DNA from 4 places in the Janthinobacterium sp. 75 genome. Region 3 is predicted to be linked to each of the others. Evidence: predicted binding sites of a transcription regulator. Region 3 holds the regulator's gene; each other region holds the start of a gene.
The links. The regulator sigma-54, encoded in region 3, starts transcription at its own class of promoters, with help from an activator protein. The targets are predictions, from matches to a motif close to TGGCANGNAANCTGCTTT.

Region 1: a site for sigma-54 is predicted at 2,585-2,602, ahead of pepA (flocculation-associated PEP-CTERM protein PepA). Genes of this name have one in related genera too.
Region 2: a site for sigma-54 is predicted at 2,040-2,057, ahead of glnA (type I glutamate--ammonia ligase). Genes of this name have one in related genera too.
Region 4: a site for sigma-54 is predicted at 3,557-3,574, ahead of C8C89_RS01315 (TorF family putative porin). Genes of this name have one in related genera too.

What each region holds. Positions count from the first base shown of each region.
Region 1 is NZ_SORD01000001.1:2,875,850-2,883,800, reverse strand. Features, by position in the region: gene C8C89_RS13130 (DEAD/DEAH box helicase) at 1-673, shown strand, start outside; gene C8C89_RS13125 (acyl-CoA thioesterase) at 761-1,219, opposite strand; gene C8C89_RS13120 (hypothetical protein) at 1,301-1,669, opposite strand; gene C8C89_RS26965 (hypothetical protein) at 1,799-1,936, opposite strand; gene C8C89_RS26960 (hypothetical protein) at 2,177-2,347, opposite strand; gene pepA (flocculation-associated PEP-CTERM protein PepA) at 2,678-3,511, shown strand; gene C8C89_RS13110 (nitroreductase family protein) at 3,590-4,699, opposite strand; gene C8C89_RS13105 (ThiF family adenylyltransferase) at 4,700-5,569, opposite strand; gene C8C89_RS13100 (methyl-accepting chemotaxis protein) at 5,649-7,241, opposite strand; gene C8C89_RS13095 (hypothetical protein) at 7,386-7,583, opposite strand; gene C8C89_RS13090 (insulinase family protein) at 7,677-7,951, opposite strand, start outside.
Region 2 is NZ_SORD01000002.1:448,960-456,910, reverse strand. Features, by position in the region: gene C8C89_RS26350 (TAXI family TRAP transporter solute-binding subunit) at 1-1,233, shown strand, start outside; gene C8C89_RS26345 (rhodanese-like domain-containing protein) at 1,309-1,770, opposite strand; gene glnA (type I glutamate--ammonia ligase) at 2,155-3,570, shown strand; gene C8C89_RS26335 (DUF4124 domain-containing protein) at 3,728-4,237, shown strand; gene glnL (nitrogen regulation protein NR(II)) at 4,245-5,333, shown strand; gene ntrC (nitrogen regulation protein NR(I)) at 5,382-6,872, shown strand; gene corA (magnesium/cobalt transporter CorA) at 7,018-7,951, shown strand, end outside.
Region 3 is NZ_SORD01000001.1:468,660-476,610, forward strand. Features, by position in the region: gene rapZ (RNase adapter RapZ) at 1-296, shown strand, start outside; gene C8C89_RS02205 (enoyl-CoA hydratase/isomerase family protein) at 417-1,502, opposite strand; gene raiA (ribosome-associated translation inhibitor RaiA) at 1,639-1,998, opposite strand; gene C8C89_RS02215 (RNA polymerase factor sigma-54) at 2,068-3,546, opposite strand; gene lptB (LPS export ABC transporter ATP-binding protein) at 3,551-4,306, opposite strand; gene lptA (lipopolysaccharide transport periplasmic protein LptA) at 4,306-4,899, opposite strand; gene lptC (LPS export ABC transporter periplasmic protein LptC) at 4,925-5,536, opposite strand; gene C8C89_RS02235 (HAD hydrolase family protein) at 5,582-6,115, opposite strand; gene C8C89_RS02240 (KpsF/GutQ family sugar-phosphate isomerase) at 6,115-7,125, opposite strand; gene C8C89_RS02245 (monovalent cation:proton antiporter family protein) at 7,234-7,951, shown strand, end outside.
Region 4 is NZ_SORD01000001.1:270,932-278,882, forward strand. Features, by position in the region: gene gshA (glutamate--cysteine ligase) at 1-606, opposite strand, end outside; gene amt (ammonium transporter) at 812-2,347, opposite strand; gene C8C89_RS01310 (P-II family nitrogen regulator) at 2,359-2,697, opposite strand; gene C8C89_RS01315 (TorF family putative porin) at 2,709-3,476, opposite strand; gene C8C89_RS01320 (accessory factor UbiK family protein) at 3,746-3,994, shown strand; gene C8C89_RS01325 (YifB family Mg chelatase-like AAA ATPase) at 4,106-5,626, shown strand; gene C8C89_RS01330 (hypothetical protein) at 5,691-6,236, shown strand; gene C8C89_RS01335 (DUF1840 domain-containing protein) at 6,417-6,761, shown strand; rRNA gene rrf (5S ribosomal RNA) at 6,822-6,934, opposite strand; rRNA gene rrf (5S ribosomal RNA) at 7,115-7,227, opposite strand; rRNA gene C8C89_RS01350 (23S ribosomal RNA) at 7,366-7,951, opposite strand, start outside.

The DNA.
Region 1 (7,951 bases), 2.4 Mb from region 3:
CCACTTCGTCGACGATCTGTCGCACAAGAATCGCCTGCTGGACCACCTGCTGCGCGACGAAACGCTGGACCAGGCTGTTGTGTTCACCGCCACCAAGCGTGACGCAGACACCATCGCTGACCGTCTGAACATCGCCGGCTTCTCCGCTGCCGCCTTGCACGGCGACATGCATCAGGGCGCACGCAACCGCACCCTGGACGGCATGCGTCGCGGCCAGGTCAAAGTGCTGGTCGCCACCGACGTTGCCGCCCGCGGTATCGACGTACCGACGATCACCCACGTGTTCAACTACGATCTGCCGAAGTTCCCGGAAGACTACGTCCACCGCATCGGCCGTACCGGCCGCGCTGGCCGCAATGGCCTGGCCATCTCGCTGGTAAACCACGCTGAAGGCATGAACGTCAAGCGTATCGAGCGCTTCACCAAGCAATTGATCCCGGTCAATGTCATCGAAGGTTTCGAACCTAAGAAAACGGCGTCGGCACCACGCTCGAGCGCCCGTCCAGGCGGCTGGAAACCAGGCGACAACCGTGGCGGCGCGAAGCCAGCGCAACGCACGTTCAGCAAGCCAGGCGCACCACGCAAAGATGGCGCACCTAGCACCGGCGGCGGCTACAAGGGTTCCAACCCGCGCAGCACCGACGGCGCACGCCGCAGCTACGGCGACCGTTAATCACGGCGCCATGCCGCCAGTAGGCGGCACGCAATAAAAAACGGCCACCAGATCACTCTGGTGGCCGTTTTTTATTGCCCGCCGCCCTTATTTCTTCGACACCCTCTGGCGCGACAACTTGCGCAACTTGGCTTGCTCAAAGCGCAGCTGCTGCTCCGGCGTTTCCAGCACCAGCGGCGGCACGGCCACCGGCTTGCGATTGGCGTCCACGGCCACCATCGTGAAATAGCAGCTGTTGGCATGGCGCACCAGGCGCTGCTGGATGTTTTCCGTCACCACGCGGATGCCCACTTCCATCGAGGTCGTGCCCGTGTAATTGATCGAGGCGAGGAACGTCACCAACTCGCCCACGTGGATAGGCTGCAAGAACATCACCTGGTCCACGGACAGGGTCACCACATAGCTGCCCGAATAGCGACTGGCGCAGGCGTAGGCGACGCTGTCGAGGTATTTCAGGATGGTGCCACCGTGCACGTTACCGGAAAAATTGGCCATATCGGGCGTCATCAAGACCGTCATCGTCAGTTCGTGGGCCGACCAGTTCATCGCACTGTCCAAAAGTGTTCTCCAAGGGGGAAATAAAAGTGAGGGGATGTGAAAACCGGCCCCAGGGGCCGGCTGCAGACCTTACAGGCCCAGGGTGTCGATATCGGCCAGCGAGTCGCGGCCCTTGTCGGAAATGTCGTGGCCCTCGCCTTCCGCGCGTGCCACGATGTGGGCTTTCTTGCCCAGGAAATAAGCCACGTCCGAGTCCAGCTTGGTCAGCGGATCGACGGCGACAGCGCGCAAACCCATGATGCAGCGGCGCAGGAACAGCAGCTGTTGTGCTTTCTCGGTGATGGACAAACGGCCATCGCGTGCATAGCTGAGCAGCTTCAGGCCGGACAGGCGCTTGGCATTGCGGGCAACGCAAGCACTGGGGCGCTCGGTCTTGATGCCGCGTGCAACTTGCTCCAGCGCGTCATATTCATCGGTTGTTAATTTCTCGTTCTTCATTACTTTTCCATAAAAGGCCAGGTGTTCGGCCCCCATGGTACGCGCCCCGCTGCGCATCGGCAACAGGCAACGTGATTCAGTCGCCGCCCGCCTCACGGACGGCGTGCTGAAAATGCGCGTGGCGCGCGCTTATTTGTAGGTGCGCAGCAGCAGCCATGCCAGGCCGCAACCAGCCACAGCGCCCGCCAGGGCCAGCGCTGCGAGGTTTTTGCTGGTGATCACAGGGCGCCGGCCCAGGTAGATTTTGTTATGCAAGGAATTGCCCATGATGGTCTCCTGTACAAGAATTTTTATGATGTCTCATTATAAGAACAGAATCGTGACGGCCGCATGACACACAGCTGTTAGCGCTCCATTTGTGTCCACCCGGCAACGTTTATTGGCATTTTTGTTGTTTAAATGGCGCGGCGATCCCGCCGCCCGCGCAATCCATTTCCGACTAGAAATAAACAGCGCGCCGCAGTGGCATGCCAGCCTGGGTGCGCCCGGGTGCGCGACGACTTGCTCTTAACCCATCTTGACGGGCGGCGGCGGCGGCGTCGGTTCCTCGACGGGTACGGGATCCATATGCGGCGGCTGTTCGGGCGGCGGCGTCAGCGGATCGCCTTCTGGCGGCGGGATATCCGGTTCAGGCGTGCTGTGCGCACGCAGCGGGGCAGGACGGAATTGTGATGGCATGGTGACCTCCTTTGCCCCACTGTAGCCGATGACGGAAAAGACTGGCGCCCGCGAGCCGCACTACTCAAACGTGAAAAAACTCCCGCTGCAGGACGCGCAATGAGCCTGCATTGGCCAATTGAGCTGTAATAAGCCTGCGCGTGTGAAGGCTGCGTAAAACGTCGATTTTTTTTACACAAACGCGAAAAACGGCAAGCCTGTTTTTATAAGCTGTTGAATTTAAATACAAATATTACATGGTACGAATTCTGCTCCAAGGGCGTATGAGGTTATCTGAGGCAGCCGCCACAGTGACCTGGTCCAATCAACCCTCACGCTGAAGGAAATGCCATGAAACCACTGTCCTCATTCCTGCGTTTCGCTCTCTCCGCGGCCGCCATCAGCGCCGCGCTGATCAGCGCTCCCGCACTCGCTGGTCCTTTGTTTACCGTCAACGAAGGCTCCGTCCCCGGTACCGCAGCCAATCAGGTTGTGGCCGACCGCATCAGCTTTGAATATCACGCGCGCGTCGAACAAACCATCGTTGGCGGTTTGGGTGGTGGCAACGACCCCTTCACTCAAACAGGCTTTCTGACCAAGGCCGCTTTCGGCAGCCCCACTGGCGGCAGCGTACCATCGCAATTGAATGCCCTCAATGGCTATGGCATATATGGCTTGTTTACCATTACCGGCCAGTCGGATACGCTGGCTGGCGGGATCCACGCCAACTTTCAAACCCTGACCATGACGCTGTACATCGACCCCAACCAGGACACGTCATTGTCAGTCAGTAACGTAGCAGGCTCGCCAGTGAATGTGGGCGGCGCCTCCGGGGATGACTATGCGATCGTGACCTACACGCTCGATCTGGGCGAAGCCCACATTTTCGCCGGCCTGGCCCAAGGCGACTTCAAGGCCTTGCTTAACGCCACGCTGACGCCGCAAGGACAGTTGTTTTTCGTCAATCCCAACCCGTTTTTCCCGCTGGAGTCCCTCAGCGGGAATACGAACAGCTTCATCGGTGGCAGCCTGACCAACAGTTTCATCGCGATGGCCGACGGTGGCGGCCTGGAATTATTTCAGGCAGCCGTACCTGAGCCAGGCACCATTGCCCTGCTCGGCATCGGCCTGTTTGGCCTGGGCATGACTGCGCGCCGCCAGCAAGGCGGGCAGCGCCAGGCTTGACATGCGATCGTCCTCTTGAAAAGCCGCTGATGTCCTCAGCGGCTTTTTTCGCTGCAGCCACCGGCAAACGCCTGGCGCTCACGCAGGCGTCCTCGCGTCGACCGGCGCCACCAGCAAGTCTTGCAGCGGCCGGCGCAAGGAACGCGCCTGGGCCGCCGGGCCGGCGCCGATGCGGCCAAGGAACACGGCCCGCTCGACCACCACCGCACCCAGCACGGCCTGGCATTGCAGCGCCAGTTCCTGCGCCAGCTCCAGCATGCCGTCGGTGCGCGAAAAGGCCCGCCGTTCGCGCACATAACGGGAGAAGATCAGCGGTGTCAGTTCCGGCTGCAATTGCAGGCCCAGCTGCGTGGCCGTCAGCCAGAAGCGCTGCATGGCGCGGCCCGCCGCCACGTAATCGTCGATATGGCGCGGCGGCGCCTCGGCCAGCAGCGCGAAATGCGCAGCGCAGTACAGACCAGGCAACAAATCCATCTGCAGCCGGGGCGCGACGGTGCCCGCCAGCCAGGTATTGAAAAAATCCACGCGGCGCCAGCTGTGCATGACCCAGCGCATCAGCCTTGCCGTCATCGGGTCGACGCCCAGCGCCTGCTCCGGGATGCGGTCGTTGCTGAAGCGCGCCCCCCATTCGATCACGTCGCGGTGTACCTTGTGCGCTTCGGGCATGGTCAGGCGCAGCTTCGCATTGTCGAACATCAGGCGCGCACAGGCCAGACGCACGCGCCAGCCTTCGAACCACTGCACAGTGTAGCCAAGCGGCAAGCTGGCAAGCAGCGCGGTCTTTTCGCTGGCGCGCAGGGGGCGTGTGCTGAGCCGTCGTCGCTGCACGCTGCGCTGCGGCAGGAAGGCTGCCAGCGGGTCGGGCAACATGCCGGGGCTGTCGACAAAGCGCACGTCAAACGTAGGCAGGGTGTCGGGCAAGCCGCCGCGCCGGCGCGCTTCCATGCGCATGCCATGGCTGCTGGCCGCCAGTGCCATGCTTTCGAGCAAGGCGCCCAGCGATAGCTGGCTGGGATGGCCGTCGAGGTCGTAGACGCAATGGCTGCGCGTATCGAAGCCATGCACGACGACATGGCGCTGCGCCACGACTTCAAAGCGCCACGGCTGCGTGTTGTCGCCGCTGGGCGCCCAGCGCGCCTGGTCGAGGAGGTTTTCCAGCACGGGATCGATCAGCAATGCTTGTGCCATTTATGCCCCCTGCGCCGCGCGGCGGCGCTTGATGATGGCCATCGTCAGCCGTTGCAGCGGATGACGGTTGCCGCCGGGACGCCAGGTACGCACGAGCTTGTTGCGGTAGGCGTCGAAATGCATGCCATGCGGCGCCGCCATCACCTTGCCGCGTTTCAGTAATATTTTCAGCGCCTCGGTGGCGGCCGCGCCCGCGCACAACTGGCAGCCCATGATGGTCGACGGTCCGCGCCGCTCCTTCAGATTAATGGCCGACGGGTCGATCAAGTAAGGGCCGTGCAAGCCGGCCGGCGCCAGCCCGACGAGAAAGCGCAGGGCTTTTTCTTCCTCGGGCAAGTCGCCCCAGCCAAAATACTCTTCGAACGTCATGCCGCCCGGCATGAAGCTGAGCACGGCCGTGCCCATGCCCAGCGGCGCGGCCGTGATGGCAGGGATGCCCAGGCGCGCGCAACTGGCGAAGGTGGCCTGGCGCGCGGGAAAGGCAAAGAAATCCAGGCCATCCACATACAGATCGACACCGGCAAAAAACTCGGCCAGATTGCTGTCGTGTATGCCGTCAGGAAATTGCTTGATCTCCAGTTCGGGATTGATGTCCATCGCCATCTGCGCCAGCACCGCCACCTTGGGCTGGCCCAGGGTTGACATCATGGCGCCGGCCTGGCGATTGAAGTTGGCGATATCGAAGGTGTCGAAATCGGCGATGTGAAAAGCGCCGATGCCCAGCCGCGCCAGGGTCAGCAAGTGCACCCCGCCCACGCCGCCCATGCCGGCAATGGCCACGCGCCTGCCACGCAAACTGTCCTGCTCAGCCTGCGTGACCCAGCCCAGGTTGCGGGCAAATGCCGCGTGATAGGAAAAACCGTCTGTCATGCTTACCTCTTCTGTGCGTCAGCGAAGGACCAAGAATGGTTTGACAGACGGTCGGGCGACAAGTTCCCGCTATGACGGTTTAGCGCGCCAGACGGCGCTGCACTGCCGGTGCAGCGGCTACGCGCGAGGGCGCCGCCGCATGCCGCGCCACTGCACCCACCTTGAACACGCTGACGATCTGCGCCAGCCCGGCCGCCTGCTCGTTCATGGCCTGCGCCGCCGCCGAAGCCTGCTCGACCAGGGCCGAATTTTGCTGCGTCATGTTATCCATCTCGACGATGGCCTGGTTGATCTGCTCGATACCGGCGCTTTGCTCGGCGCTGGCCGAGGAAATCTCGGCCACGATATCGGTCACATGCTGCACGCTGGAGACGACCTTTTCCATTGTCTCGCCCGCCAGCGCCACCAGTTTTTCACCGGCGCCCACTTGCTCGGCCGAACTGTCGATCAATTGCTTGATTTCCTTGGCGGCCGCAGCCGAACGCTGCGCCAGATTGCGCACTTCACTGGCGACGACGGCAAAGCCACGGCCCTGCTCGCCCGCGCGCGCCGCTTCCACGGCGGCGTTCAAGGCCAGGATATTCGTCTGAAAGGCGATACCGTCGATGACAGCGATGATGTCGCCGATCTTTTTCGACGAAGCATTGATGGCGCCCATGGTGTCGACCACCTGGCTCACCACGCCGCCCGCCTGTGTCGCCACTTGCGAAGCGGAAATGGCCAGTTGGTTGGCCTGGCGCGCATTATCCGCATTCTGGCGCACGGTCGAGGTCATCTCTTCCATGGTCGAGGCCGTCTCTTCCAATGATCCCGCCTGCTGTTCCGTGCGCGCCGACAGGTCGTGGTTGCCCGAGGCGATCTCGCCCGACGCCGTGGAAATGGCATCGGCATCGTTGCGCACCTGGCTCACCAGATGCGCCAGGTTGTCACGCATGGCCTTGATGGCCATCAACAGACTGGACGTATCGCCGGGACGCGTATCGATCTGCGTGGTGAGGTCGCCCTGGGCGATTTGCGCCACGATGGCGGCTGCATAGTCGGGTTCGCCACCGAGTTGGCCCAGAATACGGCGCAGCATCAAGGCCGCCAGAGAGCCCACTACCAGCATCAGCGCACCGCCGATGGCCAGCAGCACGCCGGCCTGGGCCCAGAACTTGTGGTTGATGTCATCGATGTAAGTGCCCGTGCCGATCAGCCAGTCCCACGGCGCAAATTTCACCACGGCATACATCTTCGCCACGGGGTCAGTCACGCCGGGACGCGTGCCGTCCGCCTGCACCAGGCCGATGCGGCTGTTGGCCAGCGCGGCCCGGTAGCGGTCGCCCGACTGCCGCATATTCTTTTGCGGCGTGCCGATGCGTGAGGGATTCGGATGCACATACAGCAAGTCGGTGCTGAAATCGCGCACAAAGTAATACATCTCATCCTTGACGAAGCTGCCGATGGCCAGCTTGGCCTGTTGCTGGGCCTGCTCACGCGTCAGCTTTCCCGACTGTTCCAGCGCATACGCCTTTTCCACCGACGCGTTGGCCAATTCCACCAGCACAGTCAATTGCTCGACCCTTTCGGCCATCATGGTCTGGCGCAAGGAATACAGGGAAAACGAGGCGATGAGGACGATGCCCAGCAAGGTGCTGAAACACAATAAAAGAATACGCGAACGGAGAGTCATGGGAGCCTGGGTGGAAAATAAAGCATGGAATTATAAACAATTTCCATATGGAAATCTTTTCAGAAAAGCAAAGCGGGCGGCGCTACCAGGCTGATGCCCGGCAGGCACCGCCCGCTTTGTTATTACTCGCTTGTTTTTAGAGGATCACGCCAGCGCTTCCTTGGCCGCCTCTTCCGGCGTCAAGCCGTCGTAGAACTGATCGGTAAACCACTCGACCTGCTCTTCGATGTGGTCTTGCGCCTGCGCCACGGTGGCGCCGCCAGCCACGAGGAAGCCTTCGACCTCGATACACCAGTTGATCAATTCCAGGGTTTCCGGATCGAGCTCTTCTTTCTTAGCCATCGTATTTCCTTGCTTGTTAAATTGCGATCAAATTCATCAGCAGCAGTTTAACAGCTTCGCCACCCCGCCGCTCCTGCAATGGAACAATAAAAATTACTTTAAGGTAACATTTTTGCGTTCCGGATACAGCACCACCTGCACATAATTGTGCATGTCCAGGTAGCGCTGCGCCGCCTGCTTGACGGCTTGCGGCGTGATCGCCCGCACGCGCTGCTCGTAGCGCAATATCTGCGCGGGATCACGGCCCTGCGTCACCGAACCCATCAGTTGGTTCATCCAGTAATTATTTTCCCGCAATGACTTCTGCTGGCGCGTGATCCAGTTCAGCTTGACCTTTTCCAGGTCGGCCACGGACGGCCCCTCGGCCT
Region 2 (7,951 bases), on a different contig from region 3:
CCGCCGCGCCAGGTGAGCTTGTCGACGGGGCAAGACAATAGCGCGTATGAAGAATTCGGCAAGAAATATACGGCCACCCTGGCCAAGCACGGCATCAAGGTGACCTTGCAGCCATCGCTGGGCTCGCAGGATAACCTGCAGCGCCTCAATAGCGGCAAGACCGATATTGCCTTCGTGCAAAGCGGCTCGACGGAACACGCCGATGCCGAGCGCCATGGCCTCATATCCTTGGGCAGCTTGTTTACGGAACCCGTCTGGCTGTTTCTGCGCGACGACAAGGCGGTGACGGAACTGACGCAATTGAAGGGCATGAAGATCAACCTGGGGCCGGAAGGCACGGGCGTGCCCAGCCTGTTCCGGCAGTTGCTGTCCGTCAATGGTGTGGAAGCCAGCGAGTTGACGGTGAGCGACTTGCAGAACACGCCCGCCACGGTAGAGCTGCTGGAAGGGCGCATCGATGGTCTCGTGTTCAGCTCGGCGCCGGAAGCGCCGCTGATCCAGATGCTGCTGCAAACGCCGGGTATCAAGCTGTTTGATTTTTCGCAAGCGGAAGCGTACACGCGGCGCCTGCCTTTCCTCACGCATGTCGTCTTGCCGCGCGGTATCGTCGACCTGGGTAAAAACATCCCCGCACAGGATTACCACCTGATCGCGCCGACCGCCACTTTAGTCGCACGCGAAGACTTGCATCCTGCCCTGGTCGACCTGTTCGTACAGGCGGCGGCCCGCATTCATGGGGGCACGGGCTGGTTCCAGCAGCAGGGGCAGTTCCCGTCTGCGCGCTATACGGAAATTCCCGTGGCGCCCGAGGCGCTGAAATTCTACAAGGATGGCGCGCCTGTGTTGCAGCGCTACATGAGTTTCTGGCTGGCCAATTTCTTTGACCGCATGTGGGTGCTGGTGGTGGCGCTCGGTGCCTTGATCCTGCCCCTGTCGCGCGTGGTGCCGCCGCTGTACGTGTGGCGCATTCGCTCGCGCGTGTACCGCTGGTACGGCCAGCTGCGCACGGTGGAGCAGGCGCTGGAAGATGTGCCGCAAGAGCAGCGCGCGCAAGTGTATGCGGCGCAATTGAAGCGGCTGGACCAGATCGAGGAAATGGTCAATCAGATCTCGATTCCCCTGTCGTTTGCCGACGGCCTGTATGGCTTGCGCAGCCACATCAACTTCGTGCGCAAGCGCATCCTGACCCTGATGGGTGAGCATCCGGCGCCCGAGGTGGGCGAGCCGGCCTGAAGCGTCGAGCCACGGCTGGCTCTGCATCCGGCCGCCGCGTAGTCGTCATTGACAGCTGTTCAGTTGTTCCTGGTGTCAGGCGCCCAGCCACGGCAGTCCCGCCTTGCACCAGCCACCGATCTGCTTGCGGTGGCCGTCCGCATCCTTGTCGCCCTCGAAGCCTTCGAGGATGTCGAAGCAATTCATATAGCCGTGTTCGGTGGCCAGCTTGGCCGCATGGCGCGAACGCACGCCGGAGCGGCACAGGAACAGCAGCACCTCGTCCTTGCCAGCCTGGGCTGCCAGTTGCGCGAGGAAGTCGGGATTCGGCACGCCACCCGGGTAGGTGGCCCACTGCACCGCACCATGCTGGGTATCGGCGAGGTCGACCCGGCCGACCCAGTCGCGCTCGGCATTCGTGCGCACATCGATGAGCTTGGCGGCAGCATCGAGTTGCAGCAAGTCGTACGCTTCCTGCGGCGTGACGGCGCCGGCATATGGCGTACCTTCATTGGCCCGGCTGCGGGCGGTGGTCAGGATGTCGGCGGCGGTAGTCATGGCGTCCTCGATGAAAGTGGAAAGGTGTGAACGATTATAGTGCGCCGTCCGCGCCCCGCAAACGGGAAGTCACGGTATACGGCGCATGCACCACAAGAAGGCATTTTTCAGGAATCGCCAAAAAATGCACGATAATGGTGCGTTATTCGTTTTTTGCACTTGCATAGTGCATTCTTGATTTGACGCAAAAGCGCGTGAAAATCGCAGGCATGAAAACTTACACTGGGATGACCGGGTTTTGACCCACGTGGCCACATCCGTCCAGAAGCTGGCATGGAATCTGCTATGATCCTTATGAGTTTTGGTGGCACGCAATGTTTGCTTCGCTTCATCAGCCCAGACGCATTAAGGTCGGCTCACCCCACATTCATTTAGGAGATACGCATGGCAATGACAGCCGCAGAAGTCTTGAAGATGGTAGAAGAAAACGAAGTCAAATTCGTTGATTTCCGCTTTGCTGATACCCGTGGTAAAGAGCAGCACGTGACGGTTCCCGTGTCGCACTTCGACATGGACAAATTCGAGTCGGGCCACGCCTTTGACGGTTCTTCGATCGCTGGCTGGAAAGGCATTGAAGCGTCCGACATGATCTTGCTGCCGGATCCAAACACGGCCAATATCGACCCGTTCATGGAAGAAACCACGCTGTTCATGCAGTGCGACGTGATCGAACCGTCGGACGGCAAGGGCTATGACCGCGACCCGCGCTCGATCGCGAAACGCGCCGAAGCCTACCTGAAATCGTCGGGCATGGGCGACACCGCCTACTTCGGCCCTGAGCCAGAATTCTTCATCTTCGACAGCGTGCGCTGGAAGATCGATATGTCGGGCTGCTTCGTCAAGATCGGTTCGGACGAAGGTTCGTGGTCGACTGGCAAGGACATCGAAGGCGGCAACAGCGGCCACCGTCCTACCGTCAAGGGCGGCTACTTCCCGGTGCCACCAGTGGACAGCTTCCAGGACATGCGTTCGGAAATGTGCCTGATTCTGGAATCGCTGGGCATCCCGGTCGAGGTACATCATCACGAAGTCGCCGGCGCCGGTCAGAATGAAATCGGCACCAAGTTCTCGACCCTGGTCGAGCGCGCCGACTGGACGCAAAACCTGAAATACGTGGTGTGGAACGTGGCGCACAGCTATGGCAAGACCGCCACCTTCATGCCGAAACCTATCGTTGGCGACAACGGTTCGGGCATGCACGTGCATCAATCCGTATGGAAAGATGGTAAAAACCTGTTCGCTGGCGACGGCTATGCCGGCCTGTCCGATTTCGCCCTGTACTACATCGGCGGCATCATCAAGCACGCCAAGGCATTGAACGCAATCACCAACCCGGGCACCAACTCGTACAAGCGTCTTGTACCTGGCTACGAAGCTCCGGTGAAACTGGCGTACTCGGCGAAAAACCGTTCCGCCTCGATCCGTATCCCGCACGTAGCCAATCCAAAAGGCCGCCGCGTCGAAGCGCGTTTCCCGGATCCACTGGCGAACCCGTACCTGTGCTTTGCCGCACTGCTGATGGCTGGCCTGGACGGCGTTGCCAACAAGATCCATCCGGGCGAAGCCGCCTCGAAAGATCTGTACCATCTGCCGCCAGAAGAAGACGCACTGATCCCTACCGTGTGCGCTTCGCTGGAAGAAGCACTGGAAGCCCTGGACAAGGACCGCGAGTTCCTGACCCGTGGCGGCGTGTTCAGCGATTCCATGATCGATGCCTACCTGGAACTGAAAATGCAGGACGTACAGCGCATGCGCATGACCACGCATCCTGCCGAGTTCGACATGTACTACTCGCTGTAATGGCGCCATGCCGGCAACTTGCCGGTAGTGAATAAGAAACGCGGGTGAGGCGATCGGTCTTGCCCGCGTTTTTTTATGCGGCGCGCCAAGGCGGCGCCAGTGCAGTGTTGTATAGTCGGCCCAGGAACGATGCGGCATGTGCCGACAGGAGTGAAGATTGACCAAGCATTACAGAATGGCGCTGATGGCAGGATTGCTGGGCGCGGCGGCACAGGCGCACGGGCAGTTGTATGTGTGCGCCGATGCACAAGGACACAAGACGTACACGGACAAGCGTGCCGGCGCGCATTGCCAGTTGCTCGATTTGCCCGGCGCCATGACGGAGCCGCCACGCAAGACGGCGCCGCTGGCCGGTGCGCCTGCCCGGCCCGTCACGCAGGCGCTGGCCACGGCGGCGCCTGCCGCCGGCGCGTTTCCCAAGGTCGATGGCGCCGAGCAGCGCGCGCGCGACCTGGACCGGCGCCAGATCCTGCAGGACGAATTACGCAGCGAAGAGCAGAAACTGGTGGCCCAGCGCCTGGAATTGAACGCAGGACAAGCTGAGCGCCAGGGCAATGAGCGTAACTATGCAAAATACCAGGAACGGGTGGCGCAGTTGAAGGACAACATTAGCCGGACACAGCAAAACGTCGAGGCCCTGAAACGCGAGATCGCCAATATCCGATGATGAGACCATGACAATAGACAACCATTCCAGTCGTCCCGCCCACCTGGCCGGCCTTGATTTGCTGGCATCGGCAGTGATCCTGCTCGATGGCGACGGGCGCATCAGCTATGCCAACGCGGCGGCGGAAAACCTGCTGGAAAGCTCGTTGAAAGCCCTGTCGCGGCAAAAGCTCACGGCGCTGTTCTTGAATCCCGACGAACTGGCCGGCATCTGTGCGCAGGCGCTCGAACATCAGTTTTCCGACTTGCGCCAGGACCTGAGCCTGGAGCGCCTGGGGCGCGAGCCGCTGCGCGTGCACAGCATCGTCAGCGCCCTCGACGCGTCGCGCGACGGCGTGCTGATCGAGCTGCGCGAAAACGTGCAGCAGTTAAAACTCGACCGCGAAGAACGCATCCTCGACCAGAGCCAGGTCAACAAGGAGCTGATCCGCAACCTGGCGCATGAAATCAAGAATCCGCTGGGCGGCATCCGCGGCGCGGCCCAGCTGCTGGAGCTGGAATTGCCGGCCCTGCATCTGAGCGAGCTGCGCGAATACACGCAAGTCATCATCAAGGAAGCGGACCGCCTGCAAACCCTGGTCGACCGCTTGCTGGCGCCGCACCGCCGCCCGCACATCGTGGGCGACGTGAATATCCACGAAGTGTGCGAGCGCGTGCGCAGCCTGATCCTGGCCGAATTTCCCAGTGGTCTCACCATTTCGCGCGATTACGACGCCTCGATCCCCGAGTTTCGCGGTGACAAGGAGCAATTGATACAAACCGTGCTCAACATCGCGCACAACGCGGCGCAAGCCCTGGCCGAGCGCATCGAGGCGGGCGATGCGGAGCTGATTTTCAAGACGCGCGTGGCGCGCCAGGTGACCCTGGCCAAGGTCCGCTACAACCTGGCATTAGACTTGCATATCATTGACAATGGACCGGGCATCGCACCCCAGATCCGCGACCGGATTTTCTACCCGCTGGTGTCGGGCAGGGAAGGCGGCAGTGGGCTGGGACTGACCTTGGCGCAAACCTTCGTGCAACAGCACCTGGGCGTGATCGAGTGCGAAAGCCGGCCTGGATACACCGATTTCAGGATCGTTCTACCCTTGCCATAAGCGAGGGGGTATCCCACCCATGAAATCCATTGCGGGACGCACACACTAATGAAGCCAATCTGGATAGTTGACGACGACGAATCAATCCGCTGGGTGCTGGAAAAAGCCCTGGCGCGGGAAAATCTCGCCACCAAGAGTTTTGCCAATGCGCGCGACGCCATCGCGGCACTGGAATTTGACACGCCGCAAGTGCTCGTGTCCGATATCCGCATGCCGGGCGCGTCCGGCCTGGAATTGTTGCAGACGGTCAAGTCGCGCTTTCCTGGCTTGCCGGTGATCATTATTACCGCCTTTTCCGACCTTGATTCGGCCGTCGCGTCCTTCCAGGGCGGCGCCTTCGAATACCTGGCCAAGCCGTTTGACATCGACAAGGCTGTCGAGCTGATCCGCCGCGCGCTGGAAGAAAGCCTGCGCGAGACCAGCGTCGAATCGGGCCCCTCGGAAACGCCGGAAATCCTCGGCCAGGCACCAGCCATGCAGGAAGTCTTCCGCGCCATCGGCCGCCTGTCGCAATCGAATGTGACGGTGCTCATCACGGGCGAATCCGGTTCCGGCAAGGAACTCGTGGCGCGCGCGCTGCACAAGCACAGTCCGCGTGCGGCGCAGCCCTTCATCGCCCTGAACACGGCGGCGATCCCCAAGGATTTGCTGGAATCCGAATTGTTCGGTCATGAGCGCGGGGCGTTTACGGGCGCCCAGACGACGCGCCGGGGCCGCTTCGAGCAGGCCGAGAACGGCACCCTGTTCCTCGATGAAATCGGCGACATGCCGTTCGACCTGCAGACGCGCTTGCTGCGCGTGCTGTCCGACGGGCATTTCTATCGCGTAGGCGGCCACCAGCCCATGAAGGCGAACGTGCGCGTCATTACAGCCACGCACCAGAACCTTGAGCAGCGCGTGCGCGACGGCCTGTTCCGTGAAGACCTGTATCACCGCCTGAATGTGATCCGGCTGCGCTTGCCCAGTTTGAGGGAGCGGCGCGAGGATATCCCCATCCTGGTGCGCCACTTCCTGGTGCAAAGCGCGCGCCAGCTGGGCGTGGAAGCCAAGCGCATGAGCGAACCGACGATGCAGTTTCTCAGCAGCCTCGATTTGCCCGGCAATGTGCGCCAGCTGGAAAACCTGTGCAACTGGATCACTGTGATGGCGCCGGGGCAGACGGTGGAAATCAAGGACTTGCCGCTGGAACTGACGCAAGGGCAGGGCGATGGCGCCGCGCCGCTGGCGTCCGCTGACGGGGCGCCAGCGAATGCTGCTCATGCGCATGGCGGCCAGGTCTTTGAAGCGGCCGCGCCCGCCAACGGCGCGCCGCCGGGCTGGATCGGCTTGCTGGAATTGCAGGCGGCCGGCATGCTGGGCGCGGGGCAGCAGGAAGTCATGGCTGTGCTGGGGCGGCAATTCGAGTCGGCCCTGATCAAGACGGCGCTCAAGCATACCCACGGGCGCAAGAACGACGCCGCCGTACGCCTGGGCATAGGCCGCAACACCATCACCCGCAAGATCTCGGAACTGGGCATAGACGGCGCCAAGGACGATTGATGCATGGCCGGACGGGGACTCCCCCGTCCGCTTTTCCCCTCGGCGTCCCTTGCTCGCCACAACACCCACAACAAAGGCGGGCGATAAGGTAAGCTGGCGCCTGCCGGACTGTTTCGTCTGGTCTTAACTTTCATTGTGGAACTGTATGCTGATTAACTGCGTGGCCTACCAGGATGGCAAAAAACTGGCCGACTTGCCGATTGACGATATCAGCGATTACGTCGAGCGCCCCGACTGTTTCGTCTGGGTGGCCTTGCTCGATGCCACGCCGGCCGAGCTGAAACAGATGCAGCACGAGTTTTGCCTGCATGAACTGGCCGTCGAGGATGCGCAGCGGGGCCATCAGCGTCCGAAGATCGAGGAATATGGCGACTCCCTGTTTGCCGTGGTAAAAACCGTGGAAATGGTCGAGAACGAACTGGTCATGGGCGAAGTCGACATTTTCGTTGGCGCCAATTATGTGCTCTCGTCGCGCAGCAACAGCTCGCAAGGTTTCCTCGGCGTGCGCGCGCGTGCCGAGCGCGAACCGCACCTGTTGCGCCAGGGCTCGGCCTTCGTGCTGTACGCGCTGATGGACGCCGTCGTCGACCGCTACTTTCCCGTGCTCGATGCACTCGAATCGGAGCTGGAGCTGATCGAGGACCGCATCTTCGACCGCGGCACCGAGCGCGACAATATCGAACGGCTGTACCAGTTGAAACGCAAGGTCATGGTTTTGCGCCACGTGGTGGCGCCCCTGATGGAGGCGGTGGGCAAGCTGCACGGCGGGCGCGTGCCGCCGCTGTGCCACGATACCCAGGAGTATTTCCGCGACGTGCACGACCACCTGGCGCGCATCAATGGCACGCTCGATACCATCCGCGACACCATCAGCACGGCGATCCAGGTGAATTTGTCGATGGTGGCCATCGATGAAAGCGAAGTGAACAAACAGTTGGCGGCCTGGGCGGCTATCTTCGCCGTGTTCACGGCGTTTGCCGGCGTGTGGGGCATGAACTTCAAGTTCATGCCCGAGCTGGATTGGCAATACGGCTATCCCGTGGCCGTGGGCCTGATGAGCTGTGTCTGCGGTTATATGT
Region 3 (7,951 bases):
ACGTGCGGGCCTTGCCCAATCCCTATTACGACTTGGCGCTGCGCCCGCTCGACGGACGCGACGCACCCGTGATCGCCTTCCTCGACGCGCAGCCCAGCGCGCTGGAACTGCTGGCCGACATCCGCGCCTTCATCGAGAAATGGTTGCCATCATTCAAGTCCGACAACCGCAGCTACCTGACGGTGGCGCTGGGCTGCACGGGCGGCCAGCACCGCTCGGTGTACATGGCAGAACGGCTGGCGCAGTATTTCGGCCCCAATGAACGGGTCGTGCTACGCCACCGCGAACGTAGCTAGAACGCCATTAAAATCTACTGCGCTTCGGTATAGGTGGTCTGCGATGCTCATGTGCGTAAAGCACAGTTCCGCTTCTCAACCACCCCTCCCTTCCGCTCGCTACGGTGTTATTTGGCGTTGTTAATCCAGATGGCGCAGCGGATGCGCTTGCGCCGGCCAGACGGGGGCAAAGAAGCGCGCCACCATGGCCGCATCAACCTCGTCCAGGCTGGCAGGGTTCCAACGCGGAGCATTGTCCTTGTCGACCACCAGCGCGCGCACGCCTTCCAGCACTTCGCCATGCTCGAAATTGTGGCGCACCACGGTGCGCTCCATGCGCAGGCAATCGGCTACGCCCAGTTGGGCGCCCCGCTGCAACAATTCCAGGGTCACCGACATCATCAGCGGCGAACGCTGGCGCATGGCCGCCAGCGCCTTGCTGGCAAACGCGCTGTCATCCTGCGCCAGCGAAGCCATGATGGCAGCGACGGAGCCAGCGCCGAAATGGCGGTCCAGCGCCGCGCGCGCCATGGTCAGCGCAGAAACGCCCGCCTGGGCCTGGAACGGCGCTGCCAGGGCCTTGATGGCGACCGGCAAGCCCTGGCCTGGCGTCGATTCGAACAGGGCCAGCAGCGCCCCCATCTGCGCCTCGGGCAGGTACACATCGGCCAGGCCCGTGTACAAGGCATCGGCCGCGTTGATCGTCAAGCCCGTCAAGCCCAGGTACAAGCCCAGCTGACCGGCCAGGCGAGACAGGAAATAACTGCCGCCCACGTCGGGAAACAGGCCGATATTGACTTCCGGCATGGCCATGCGCGTGCGGCCCGTCACGATGCGCAGGCGGTTGCCAGGCCCGGCCTGCGCCACGCCCATGCCGCCGCCCATCACCACGCCATCCATCACGGCGATATACGGTTTCGGATAGAAGTGGATTACATGATTTAAAGCATATTCTTCCGTAAAGAAATCTTCCAGCAACGCACTGCCGCCCTGCGGTGTGGCCAGGCCCGCATCGTAAAAGAAACGGATGTCGCCACCGGCGCACAGGGCTTTCTCACTGCTGGAACGGATCACCACGGCGTCCACCTGCGGATCGTCGCGCCAGGCCAGCAAAACGGTACTCAGGGCGCGCACCATCTCCAGTGAGAGGGAATTCAGGGCTTTGGGGCGGTCGAGCACGATGTGGCCCGTGCGGTTGCGGATGGAGGTCTGGACGAAGTCGCTCATGGCAAAGTGAAAAGAAGTGAGAACGGGCACATTCTAGCGCCTGTGAGGGGAACATAGCGCTCAACAGCTACGGGCGCAAAAAAGGGCGCAATGTGCGCCCTTAGTTGATCACAACCGGTTGAAAGTCGCAGGCCGCTTAGGCGGCGGCGAATTCTTCTTCCGAGTTGTCTGGCAGATGCTTGATCGCCTCTTTACCGTGCCCTTGCACTTTGGTTTTGTACTTCATCACTTGCCTGTCCAGCTTGTCGATCAGGATATCGATGGCGGCATACAGGTCGTGCGCCAGACTTTCCACATAGACAGTTTTGCCACTCAGACGCAAATTGACTTCGGCCTTTTGACGTTTTTCTTTCTCTTTGAGGTTATCCACGGTCAGAATCACGGCGATATCGATGACTTGATCGAAATGCCGTTTCACGCGTTCCAGCTTCGTTTGTACGTATTCACGGATGGCTGGTGTGACTTCGAGATGATGTCCGCTGATGGTGAGATTCATACACACTCCTAAAGATGATCGGGTTCGTGCGGTCCATCGTATCCGGCCCGCAGAGGAACCGAAAAAAACTTACAAACACTTACGCAGGCTCACTGGCGGAATTTTCAACGCTTCCCGGTATTTGGCAACAGTACGTCGCGCAATCACCATGCCTTGTTCCCCCAGCATGTCCGCAATCTTACTGTCGGATAAAGGATTTTTAGGGTCTTCTGCTCCTGTCAGTTGCACGATCAATGCCCGTATCGCCGTCGATGACGCTTCGCCCCCCGCTTCGGTGGCGACGTGGCTACCAAAGAAATATTTCAACTCGAACATGCCGTGCGGGGTCAGCATGTACTTTTGAGTTGTTACGCGCGAGATAGTACTCTCGTGTAAACCCAGTGTATCAGCTATTTCACGGAGCACAAGGGGGCGCATGGCAACGGCCCCATGCGAGAAAAAGTTCTTTTGTCTTTCTACTATCGCTTGCGCTACACGCAGGATGGTGTCGAAGCGCTGGCGCATATTCTTGATCAGCCACTTGGCTTCCTGCAACTGTGCGCCCATGGCACCCTCGCCCTTGCCCTGCTTGAGCAAGTTGGCGTACATGGCGTTAACGCGCAGGCGAGGCATGACGTCGTTGTTCAGAGTGACTTGCCAGCCATTGCGCGCGCGCTTGACGACGACGTCGGGCACCACGTAATCGGACACGTCCGAGGCGAACACGGCACCCGGATGCGGGTTGCACTGGCGAATCACCGTCTGCGCTTCGCGCAAGTCTTCATCATCGCAATCGAGGGCTTTTTTCAGCTTGTTAAAATCGCGCTGGGCAAACCAGGCCAGGTGTTTTTCCACAATGACGAGGGCCATGCGCCGCGTCACCATGGCGATGTGCGGCAAGCGCTTGATTTGCAGCGCCAGGCATTCGGACGCGTTGCGCGCGCCCACGCCGGGCGGATCGAAACTTTGCAACAGGGACAAGGCCGTACGCATCTCGTCAGCGTCGATTTCCAGCTCTTCCGGCAAACGCGCCAGGATGTCGTCGAGCGACTCTTCCAGGTAGCCATTGTCGTCGAGCGCGTCGATGATCAGCTCGACGAGCGCGCGGTCGCGCAATTCGAGCACCGTTACGCGCATCTGCTCCATCAGGTGTTCGCGCAAGGTGCAGTGGTGGGCTTCAAGTTGCGGACGGGAATCTTCGTCGTCGGGCGCCTTGCCCCTGCTCGCCTCGCTCCAGTCGCTGTCGCCGCCCTCCGCTGCGGCAGGGCTGTCGCCAGCCTCGCCATCAAAGGTTTCCGCTTCGGCCGGCGCGGCGGGTGCCTCCTGGCCTGGCGGCTGGGGCGGTGCTTCGGCCGGCGCGGCCGTGGAACTCAATGCGCCGTCGGACAGCAGGCGCAACGAACGGTCGAGCGGATCGTCGAGGCGTTCGAGCAAGGGATTGTCCGTCAGCAACTGCTCCAGCTCCTGGTGCAATTCCAGTGTAGACAATTGCAACAGGCGTATCGATTGCTGCAACTGCGGCGTCAGTGCCAGGTGCTGCGAAGTGCGCAGCTGCAATGATTGTTTCATTGGCTCACATACGGAAGTGTTCGCCCAGATAGACCCGGCGTACCGACTCGTTCGCGATGATGTCGTCGGGGCGTCCCGACGCCAGCACCGAGCCCTGGTTGATGATGTAGGCACGGTCGCAGATACCCAGCGTCTCGCGCACATTATGATCGGTGATCAGGACGCCGATATTGCGCTCCTTCAAGAAGCGCACGATACGCTGGATCTCGATCACGGCGATGGGGTCGACACCGGCGAACGGCTCGTCGAGCAGGACGAAACGGGGGTCGGTGGCCAGCGCGCGGGCGATTTCCACGCGGCGGCGCTCGCCGCCAGACAGGGACAGCGCCTGATTCTCGCGCAATTTTTCAATCTGCAAGTCGGCCAGCAATTTATCCAGGCGCTCCTCGATCTCGGCCTTCTTCAAGGGACGGCCTTCGACGGTCTGGATTTCCAGCACGGCACGGATATTGTCTTCCACCGTCAGCTTGCGGAACACGGACGCTTCCTGCGGCAGATACGACAGGCCCATCTGCGCGCGGCGGTGGATCGGCAGGCGGGAAATATCCACGCCGCTGATATCGATGCTGCCGCCGTCCGACGGCACCAGGCCGACGATCATATAGAACGAGGTGGTCTTGCCGGCGCCGTTCGGCCCCAATAGCCCGACCACTTCTCCGCATTCGACTTGCAGCGAGACATCATGCACGACTTGCCGCTTGCCATAGGTTTTTTGCAGCCCGCGAACGATCAGGGTGCTGCCGCAACGAGTATTGTCCATTATTTATTTCCTGACGCAGGCGTGGCCGGCGCTTTCTCCGCCGCCGGTGCCTTGGGCTTCGGCTGGATCACCATGCGCACGCTGCCGCCATCGGGGGTGCTGGTGCCGCTATCGGAATTTTCCATCGCAAATTCCTCCTTGCGGCTGTCATACGAGATGAAGGCGCCGTTGGCCACGTCGGTCGGCTTCGTGCCTTCCAGGCGCGTCAGCTTGGCCTTGGAAAACAGTTTCACCACTTCCGTCTTGTTGTTGTATTCCACGCGCTCCGCCTCGCCCTCCACCCACAGGTCGCCTGCGCCATCGCGCTTCTGGCGGAAGGTGGCCAGCTTGCCAGGATCGGCCCAGAAAGTGATGAACTGGTAGCCTTGCGGGTCTTCCGTGATCAGGGCCCGGCCCGCCTTCATGGTCAGAGTCCCTTTCACCAGCACCACATCGCCCGTCAAGGTACGCACCTGCTTGACGTCATCGACGTGGCCGCTACGAGCCGTGATGATGGCCTCCTTCTCGGAATCGGCTTTCTCGGCATGTGCCGCGCCCACGATGCCCAGCGAGCAAATGGTCGAGAATAGAGTCAATAGCAAGATGTTCTTCATAGTATGGTTTCCTTGTTTCATTCTGTCATTTTGCCGCCGCGGCCGGGCGCGGTTTCGGCGGGAGGACCATGCGCAGCGCATTCTGCACTTCCACCACGCCGGTGGCGTTATTGGCCTTCATGCCCACGCCATTGATGCGCGAGGCGCCCGTCAGGATATCGACAGGCACGTTCGTTTCCATTCTTTCCTCATCCGGGAACACCGTCAGCGCTTCCGTCTTGACCGTCAGGTTCTGTGACTTCGGACTGGCCACGCGGTCGATCACGACATTGCGGTGCAGTTGCAGCCGGGTATTGTCCTGGTCGATATGCGCCAGTTCCGCATTCATGTTCATCGGCGGCATGCCTGGCGACAGTTTGCGCACGAAAGGCTGGTCGATATCGGATGAATCGTCCAGCGGATAATGGGTGAGCTTGGTGCCCGACACGATATAGCTGGGCTTACCCGTCAAGTCCATGCGCACCAGGCTGAAATTGGTGATGAAATAGTCTGGCTCATCCTGATGCTTGCTGGCCGTGATGTCCAGGCCATTCTTGTTCATCACTTCCAGCAGCCAAAAGCTGCCCAGCGCAAAGACGACTGCCCCCAGCACGGTAAAAATCATGCGCCAGCGATGGGCGCCTCCTGGCTTACGCATAGGATTTCACTCTTTCAAATATCACTGGCGGCGAGGCGGTACGCCTCATTCCAGGAACGGCGCCATGACGCGCGCATAGTTGTTCTGGGCGCGCAGCACGAATTCACAGATCTCGCGCACCGCGCCGCGGCCGCCGCCGGCTTGCGTCACATGGTGCGCCAGGCCCAGCGCTTCCGGACGCCCGCCTGGCACGCTGACGGCAAAGCCAACGCGGCGCAGGATGGGCGCATCGATGACATCGTCGCCGATATAGCCGCATTGTTCTTCCGTCAAGCCCGTCAGCGCCAGCAATTCGCGAAACGGTGTCAGCTTGTCATGACCGCCCTGGTGCACATGGGTAATGCCCAGGTCTTGCGCGCGGCGCGCCGTGATGGCCGAGCGGCGCGCACTGATGATGGCCGTCTGCACGCCCGATTCCTGCAGCAGCTTGATGCCCAGGCCATCATACACATTAAACGTTTTCATCATCTCGCCATCCGGGCCGAAATGCAGGCTGCCGTCGGTGAGCACGCCATCGACGTCAAAAATCATCAGTTTGACCTTGGCCGCCCGCGCCAGGTTGTCCGCAACGCTGTCCATCAGATCACCTTCGCTTGCGTCAGATCATGGATATGCAGGGCGCCCACCAGTTTGCCGTCGGCATCGACGACCAGCATCTGGTTGATGCGGAACTGCTCCATCACGGCCACGGCGTCCACTGCCAGGCGTTCGGGCGCGATGCTGCGCGGCTGCGCATGCATGACGTCGCGGATCGCCACTTGCGTGAAATCCTGCACGCGCTCGAACATGCGGCGCAAGTCGCCATCGGTGAACACGCCCACGGGGCGGTCATCCGCATCGACGACGGCCGTCATGCCCATGCCCTTCTTCGTCATTTCTTCCAGCGCCTGGAGCAAGGAAGCGTCCACGGCCACCTTGGGCACCCGTTCACCGCTGCGCATGACGTCATGCACATGCGTGAGCAGGCGACGGCCCAGGGCGCCGCCCGGGTGCGAGCGGGCAAAATCTTCTTCCTTGAAGCCGCGCAAGTCCAGCAAGGCCACGGCGATCGCATCGCCCAGGGCCAGGGTCACAGTGGTGCTGGCCGTCGGCGCCAGGTTCAGCGGACAGGCTTCTTTCTCAACAGAAATATCCAGGTGCACGTCGGCCAGCTGAGCCAGGCTGGAGTTCGGTTTACCCGTCATGGAAATGAGCACGCCGCCCATGCGCTTGACGACGGGCATGATGGCCATCAATTCCGACGATTCTCCGGAGTACGATATGGCAATAAAAGCATCTTCCGAAGTGACCATGCCCAAGTCGCCATGGGCCGCTTCGGCCGGATGCACGAACAGGGCCGGCGTACCGGTGGAAGCGAGCGTGGCGGCAATCTTGCGTGCGATATGGCCGGACTTGCCGATGCCGGAGACGACGACACGCCCCTTGCATTGCAGCAACATCGCCACGGCGCGGCCCACGCTGTCGTCCGTGGCCAGGCGCGCCTGCAGCGCAACGATGGCGTCGGACTCGATCTGCAAGGTGGTGCGGGCCAGCGCGACGGCGCGCTCGGTCGTCGCTTGCATGTCAATTCGATCAAAAGCTTTCAGCATTGTTTTTTCATGGGTTACACTCATGCCCAAAGTATAAACGAATTAGGAAAGCAAAAAACTTGCCAGTCACAACAAACAACGATTTCCATTGACCGCACCGGGCAACCCATGTTTTCCTCGCTTGAACTGACCCTGATGTTACTCGGCAGCGCCGTGCTGGGCGTGGTCGCTTTCAGAATGTTGCATTTGCCGCCAATGCTGGGCTACCTGGCTGTCGGCATCGTCATCGGCCCCCACGCGCTGGGGCTGGCGGCGGAAAACGAGGCCAGCCACACCCTGGCCGAATTCGGCGTCGTCTTCCTGATGTTTTCCATCGGACTCGAATTCTCGCTTCCCAAATTTCTCGCCATGCGGCGCATCGTCTTTGGCCTTGGCATGGCGCAGGTGGTCACCACCATCATCGCCACCGTCGTCTTCGGCTGGTTCGTCGGACGCTACCTGTCCGCCTACATCCACCTGAGCTGGCAAGCCGCCTTCGCCCTGGGCGGCGCGCTGGCCATGTCGTCAACGGCCATCGTCTCCAAAATGCTCACGGAACGGCTGGAGCTGGAAAGCGAACACGGCCGCAAGATCATCGGCATCCTGCTGTTCCAGGACCTGGCCGTGGTGCCCCTGCTGATCCTGATCCCCGCCCTCACCCGCGATTCCGACAATCTGGCCGAAACCCTGGCCTGGGCCGGCGGCAAGGCCCTGCTTGTCCTCATTTTGCTCCTGTTCATCGGCCAGAAGCTGGTGCGGGGCTGGCTGACTATCGTCGCCAAGCGCCGCTCGCAGGAGTTGTTCATGCTCAACCTGCTGCTGATCACGCTGGGCGCGGCCTGGATCA
Region 4 (7,951 bases), 200 kb from region 3:
CGCGTGCAAAGGCGGCAGCAGGCTTTGTTCATGAATATTTTGCAAGATATCGGGGATGCCGTCCGACAAGTCGTTATTCAGCAAGATCGTGCACGGATCGAAATCCTTCAAGCCCAGGCGGCGGCCGTTATTCAGGCGCACGAGCGGCTCGATGACGAGCATGTTGCCATCTGGCAACGCCAGCGGTGTCGGCTGGGTGATCTCGGGCGACCACGAGCCCAGGCGCACGTGCAGTCCCGTCTGGCGGAAGATCTGCATCAATCGCGCCACGTTTTGCAAGTATTGCGGCGTGGTGTTGTGCAATTCCGGCACCATCAGCAGGTTGCGGGCGTCCGGGCAATACTTGTCGATGGCAGCCATGGCCGCCTGCACTGACAAGGGCAGCATTTCCGTGGCGAGGTTATGAAAACCGCCGGGGAACAAATTGGTATCGACGGGCGCCAGCTTGTAGCCCGCATTACGCAAATCCACCGAGCAATAGAAGGGCGGCGTGTGCTCTTGCCACTCCATGCGGAACCAGCGCTCAATGGCCGGCGTCGCGGCCAGAATCTTTTTTTCGAGGTCGAGCAGCGGTCCGGTCAGGGCCGTGACGAGATGGGGAACCATAGTTACATCCTTAAATTATGTGCAGTATTCAAAAAAGCACACAGAACTGCCGACTATATTACCGTGTAAGTACCCCAAATCGGGGCAAAAGCCTTGTTTTAAAGACCTTTTCCATTCCCACAACGAAAAAAAAGGCACCTCAAAGAGGCGCCTTTTCAAGCCTAGCATGCCGCGCCGGGGCGCTGACATGCCAGATCATTATCATTTAGCCATGATATGCCTGTTCGCCATGGCTGGTGATATCGAGGCCTTCGCGCTCTTCTTCTTCCGGTACGCGCAGGCCGATGACGATGTCGACCAGCTTATACGCGATGAGGGAGACCACGGCCGACCAGATGATGGTGGTGCCGACCGCTTGCGCCTGCACCCATACCTGGTGTCCGATCGAATACGGGTCAGCCGACATCTTGTTGGTGACATAGTCGAAGATGCCTTGACCACCCAGTTGTGGTGCAGCAAACACACCCGTCAACAAGGCACCCAGGATGCCGCCCACGCCATGCACGCCAAACACGTCGAGCGAATCGTCGGCGCCGATCAGGCGTTTCAAGCCGTTCACGCCCCACAGGCAGATGACACCGGCCAGCAAGCCGATGACCAGGCCGCCCATCGGGCCGACAAAGCCGGCCGCCGGGGTGATCGCCACCAGGCCGGCAACGGCGCCCGATGCGCCACCGAGCATGGATGGCTTGCCTTTGCTGATCCACTCGCCAAATACCCACGACAGGGTGGCGGCAGCAGTTGCCAGCAGTGTGTTGACGAAGGCCAAGGCAGCCACATCGCCCGCTTCCAGCGAGGAACCGGCATTGAAACCGAACCAGCCCACCCACAACAGGGAGGCGCCGATCATGGTCATCGTCAGCGAGTGCGGCGCCATCGATTCACGGCCGTAGCCAACGCGCTTGCCGATCATGATCGCACCCACCAGGCCGGCGACAGCGGCATTGATGTGCACCACGGTGCCGCCGGCGAAGTCCAGCGCGCCTTTTTGCCAGATCCAGCCAGCCTTCAGGGCTTCACTGGCCGAGGTGGCGGCATTCGTGATCAGGTCAGGACCGGTCCAGAACCACACCATGTGGGCGGCCGGCAGGTAGGCGAACGTGAACCACAGCACGACGAAGGCCAGCACCGCGGCAAACTTTGCGCGCTCGGCAAAGGCGCCGACGATCAGTGCGCACGTGATGGCGGCAAACGTGCCCTGGAAAGCCACGAAGACGAACTCGGGAATGACGACGCCCTTGCTGAAGGTGGCGGCGGCGGCAAACGTGCCCTTGGCCGGATCCCAGATGCCGTTCAGGAACAGGCGGTCGAAGCCACCGAAGAAGGCGGTTTTTTCCGTGAAGGCGATCGAGTAGCCATAAATACACCACAGCACGATCACTAGCGCGAACACCATGAACACTTGCATCAGCACCGACAGCATGTTCTTCGACCGCACCAGGCCGCCGTAGAACAGGGCCAGGCCGGGGATGGTCATCAAAATCACCAGCAAGGTGCTGATCATCATGAAGCTGGTATCGCCCTTGTTGGCGACGGGCGCAGCTGCTGGCGCGGCAGCTGCCGGTGCCGGAGCGGCAGCTGCGGGCGCTGCGTCAGGAACCGGCGTCACGGCGGGAGCGGCGACGACAGTAGTCGTGGCCTCTTCCGCCTTGGCGGGGGCATCGGCAAAGCTCGGCGTGGCAAGGCCAAAAGCACACAGACAGGCTATCCCAGCGAGCAATTTTGTTATATTTTTACGCATCAATATTCCCCTTAGAGCGCTTCGTTGCCGGTTTCACCGGTACGGATGCGGATGACTTGTTCCAGGTTGTAGACGAAGATCTTGCCATCGCCGATTTTACCGGTACGCGCGGCACCTTCGATCGCTTCAATGGCCTGGTCGACAATGGCGTCATCCACGGCCGCTTCAATCTTAGTTTTTGGCAAGAAATCGACGACATACTCAGCGCCACGGTAGAGTTCCGTGTGACCTTTCTGGCGACCGAACCCTTTGACTTCGGTGACGGTAATGCCTTGCACATTGATAGCCGACAAGGCTTCGCGCACTTCGTCCAGTTTGAACGGTTTAATGATTGCTGTAATCATTTTCATGGCATTCTCGCTTAAAAGGTTTTGGACACGGTCAGCACGAGACCGGATTTCGCCAGGTTCTTGCCATTCGGCGCCAGCGACGTGATATTGGCTTTGACGTAGGCCAGGGCGACTGTTGCCACGCCGAAATCCTTGGTGACACCCAGCTTGTAATCGGTATAGCTGAGGGAATCGTTGTGCTCGACTTTCTGGCGGCCCACATGCAGGTTCAGCAGATAACCTTCGTATACATCGATATTCGCGCCCACATCGAGGTAGCCGCTGTTCTTGCTGTCAGCCACGCCAAACAGATTGGTCGTCGAGTGCGAGTACTTGATGTAGGCCGGACCATAGCCGAGCTGGCCATACAGCTCGAAGGTGTTCGCGTTGGTGCTCAGCCCATTCGAGGGATAGAAGTAGTACAGGCCGCCCACATCGTAGGTGAAGTCCTTGCTGATCTCGCCACGCTTGCCGCCGTAGATATCCCATTCCAGGTTGGTATCGCCGCCGCCGTCCTTGATCCATTTGATGCTCGACAGCCAGGTGCCTACATACAGGCCCGTCGGATTGTGGGTGTAGTCGGCACCACCGCTGATGGCAGGATCGAGTCGACTTTGCGAGATCCCACGGTAACGATAGTCGCTGGTCAGCGCCACGTTATAGCTCACCACGTTATCAGGTACGGCTTCGGCCGCAGCAGGCGCTGCCACTGCATCCTGGGCCATGGCGCTACCGCACACGGCGGTCATGGCCAGCGTCAACGCTGCTACTAAAGTCATGTTCTTGGACAGATTCTTCATGGCGATTCCCTTTTATTGAACTTTTAAAGCGGTTGAGGTTTAAAATCTTGGCTGGAGATCACAAAGCGTTCATAGCTTCTTTAGCAGAATACGTGCCAGCTCTCTTGCCACCTTGACAGGTGCATTTCCGTCCATACATACCCTGCAAGCCGCCAGGACTGCGCTAATGGACTGCTGAAGCACAATGAACCGCCCAGTTTCGCACCAGATTAACGCCGCTGTGCACCGCAATGGTGCGATGCACAGGCCGCACCATAAAAGGACTGACCATGGACATGAATACCTTCTTTAACGACTTGCAAGGCAAGATCCATCAAGCCATCGAAAACTCGCCTGCCAAGGATATCGAGAAAAACGTGAAATCGATGATGACCCAGGGCTTCGCCCGTCTCGATCTCGTCACGCGCGAGGAATTCGATATCCAGGCACAAGTGCTGGCCAAGACCCGCGCCAAGCTGGACGCACTGGAATTGCGCCTGATCGAACTGGAAACGCGCCTGAACGAAGCAAAGGCATAAAGTATCGCCAGCAAGGTCGCGTTATTGACAACCTTGCTGGCATACCTCAAGCCTGACACCTTTTCAAGGACTAGACTGATCCTGACCGCGCCCGCGCTAAAGGGGAGTCTGATGAGTCTGGCCGTCCTGAAAAGCCGCGCCCTGGCCGGCATGGAGGCACCCGAGGTAAGTGTCGAAGTCCACCTTGCCAATGGCTTGCCCTCCTTTACGATAGTCGGCCTGCCGGACACCGAAGTGAAGGAATCGCGCGACCGCGTCCGTGCCGCGCTGCAAAACTGTGGCTTTGACATGCCGGCGCGGCGCATTACAGCCAATCTGGCGCCTGCGGACCTGCCCAAGGAATCGGGCCGCTTCGACTTGCCCATTGCGCTGGGCATCCTGGCCGCCTCCGGCCAGTTGCCAGGCGACCAATTACACCATTACGAATTCGCGGGGGAACTGTCGCTATCGGGACAGCTCCGCCCCATCCGTGGCGCACTGGCCATGACCTTTGCCATGCAGCGCAGCCAGGCTGGCGCGCCACGCGCCTTCATCCTGCCGCAGGCGAACGCGGACGAGGCGGCGCTGGTCAGTGATGCCTGCATCTATCCCGCCCACAGCCTGCTCGAGGTCTGCGCCCATTTTGCCGCGCATGCCAGCAAGACCGCGCTGCAGCGCCATCAGCCCGTGCTGGCAGCGCAGGTTTTTGCGTATCCCGACTTTGCTGACGTACAGGGGCAGCAGCAGGCGCGGCGCGCACTGGAGGTAGCGGCCGCAGGCGGCCATAACGTGCTGATGGTGGGGCCACCGGGCGCGGGCAAAACCATGCTGGCCAGCCGCTTCCCCGGCGTGCTGCCGCCCATGAGCGATGAAGAGGCGCTGGAATCGGCCGCCGTGCATTCCCTGAGCGGCCACTTCAAAGTGGAACACTGGAAACGTCGTCCCTATCGTGCCCCGCACCAGACGGCGTCCGGCGTGGCCCTGGTGGGTGGCGGCAACGTGCCGCGCCCAGGAGAAATCTCGCTGGCCCACTGCGGCGTGTTGTTTCTCGATGAAATCGCCGAATTCCAGCGCCGGGTACTCGATGTCTTGCGCCAGCCTATGGAATCGGGCGTCATCAGCATTTCGCGCGCGGCCCGCCAGGCCGAATTTCCTGCCCGCTTTCAGTTGATCGCCGCCATGAATCCCTGCCCATGCGGCTATCTGGGCCACGCTTCCGGCCGCTGCCGCTGCACACCGGACGCCGTGCTGCGCTATCACAGTCGCCTGTCCGGCCCGCTGCTCGACCGTATCGACTTGCAAATCGAAGTTGCCGCCATGCCGCCTGCGGCGCTGGGCAGGCACGCAGGCGCTGGCGAAAGCACGCAAGCCATCGCCACCCGGGTGGCGGCAGCCTTTGCTCTGCAATTGGCACGCCAGGGGAAAGCAAACCAGCACCTGAGCAGCATGGAAATCGAACAACATTGTCATCTGGAAATACATGGTGAGCAGTTGCTGCATGGCGCCATGTCCCGCCTGCACTGGTCGGCACGCACCTACCACCGGGTACTGCGCGTGGCACGCAGCATCGCAGACCTGGCGGGCAGCCCCGCTATCACGCAGCCGCATGTCGCCGAAGCGATCCAGTACCGGCGCGTGCTGCGCGAGATATAAAGCGGCCAGTGACCGCCACACGTGCGCGATTGCGCGTGATTGGCGGCACTGCTACCATCTGCTGATGAAAAAACCATCACTTGCCCTCTTCCTTGCCATGCTCGCTACAGCCTGCACGCTGGCCGCCTGCAGTCCGAAATTCGACTGGCGCGACTATCGCAGCCCCGACGCCCAGTTCACGGCCCTGTTTCCAGGCAAGCCGGCCGTGCTGACGCGCGAGATCGATCTCGATGGCAAGAAAGTCAGCCTGACCATGACAGCGAGCGAAATCGATGGCAATACCTTCGCCATCGGCAGCGCGGTGCTCGACAGCGCAGAACAGGCGCAAGCTGCCCTGCCCGCCATGCAGACAGCTCTGTTGAAAAATATCAACGGCACCGTGCGCAGCGAAAAAACCGCATCGGCGGCCAGCAGCACTGCTTCCGGAACGCGCCAGCGCACTTCGCTCAGCATCGAGACGAGCGGCACGCAGCAAGGCAAGCCTGTCTTGCTGGTCGGCCGTTTCGTGGCACAGGACAAGCACATCTTCCAGATCATCATTCTCGGTGAAGAGCGCAAGCTGTCGCGTGACACCATCGACACTTTCATGGACTCAGTGAAACTGGATTGAGACTTAATGATCGCTTAAACAGGCAGCTGCCTGGAGCAGCCGCCCTTGTAAATACGTGTGCTGTCCAACAGATAGCCCTATCCGGCTCGCAAATGCGTCATCCGGGCAATCGGACAGCCTGTGCAATATTTCAAGTCGTGATATTGTTTCGACACTAACAACAAGTTTCAGAAAGCGCTTATGTTGATCTCATTCAAATCCAAATCCTCCCCTGAAGTGCTGATGTACCAGGAACATGCCCAGCGTATCCTCGACATCCTGCACAAAAACCCCACCCGCGGCGTGATCACGCCGATGGAAGCGGGAGATGCCCTGGCCTTGCTGGAAAAGGAAGTCGCGGAAAGCAAACTGCATCCGGAGAACGACATCGAACACGATGCGCATACGCCTGAATCGCTGGAAGATGGCGAAACGGGCACCCATGCGCGCGCACAGAAAGTGCATTTTTCGCAGCGTGCCTACCCATTGATGGAAATGCTGCGCTCAGCCAAGGCGGAAGGTGAAAGCATCACCTGGGGCATCTAGTTCGATGAACACTGAAGACGAAAAAAAACCCCGCGCACGCGGGGTTTTTTTATATAACAAGCCTGACGATAACCTACTTTCACACTGGTTGCAGCACTATCATCGGCGCAAAGTTGTTTCACGGTCCTGTTCGGGATGGGAAGGGGTGGGACCAACTTGCTATGGTCATCAGGCATAACTTTTTCAACAGCCTGCTCCCAACGGGGCAGCAAACCATCTGATCTGAGGAGGCGAATTATATAGCAATTCGCCTCAATGCGGTGCCAAAAGCCCCGGTTTTTATTGAAATAAATCTCCAGACGAAAAAAAACCCCACCATTGCTGGTGGGGTTTTTCTCTACTACGAATAACAAGCCTGACGATAACCTACTTTCACACTGGTTGCAGCACTATCATCGGCGCAAAGTTGTTTCACGGTCCTGTTCGGGATGGGAAGGGGTGGGACCAACTTGCTATGGTCATCAGGCATAACTTGTACTGGCATTTGTCCTCAATTGAGCGACAAAGCCTGAATCTGGAAGAAGCAAAGATTGGGGTAATGAATAGTAGTATCAACAAACTCACAACGTTGTACCGTCTTATCCTCTGTACCTGCTAAGGTTATAGGGACAAGCCGTACGGGCAATTAGTACTGGTTAGCTTAATGCATTACTGCACTTCCACACCCAGCCTATCAACGTCCTGGTCTCGAACGACCCTTCAAAGAGCTCAAGGCTCTGGGAAATCTCATCTCAAGGCAAGTTTCCCGCTTAGATGCTTTCAGCGGTTATCTCTTCCGAACTTAGCTACCCGGCAATGCCACTGGCGTGACAACCGGTACACCAGAGGTTCGTCCACTCCGGTCCTCTCGTACTAGGAGCAGCCCCCTTCAAATTTCCAACGCCCACGGCAGATAGGGACCAAACTGTCTCACGACGTTTTAAACCCAGCTCACGTACCACTTTAAATGGCGAACAGCCATACCCTTGGGACCGGCTACAGCCCCAGGATGTGATGAGCCGACATCGAGGTGCCAAACTCCCCCGTCGATATGAACTCTTGGGAGGAATCAGCCTGTTATCCCCAGAGTACCTTTTATCCGTTGAGCGATGGCCCTTCCATACAGAACCACCGGATCACTATGTCCTACTTTCGTACCTGCTCGACTTGTCAGTCTCGCAGTTAAGCACGCTTATGCCATTGCACTATCA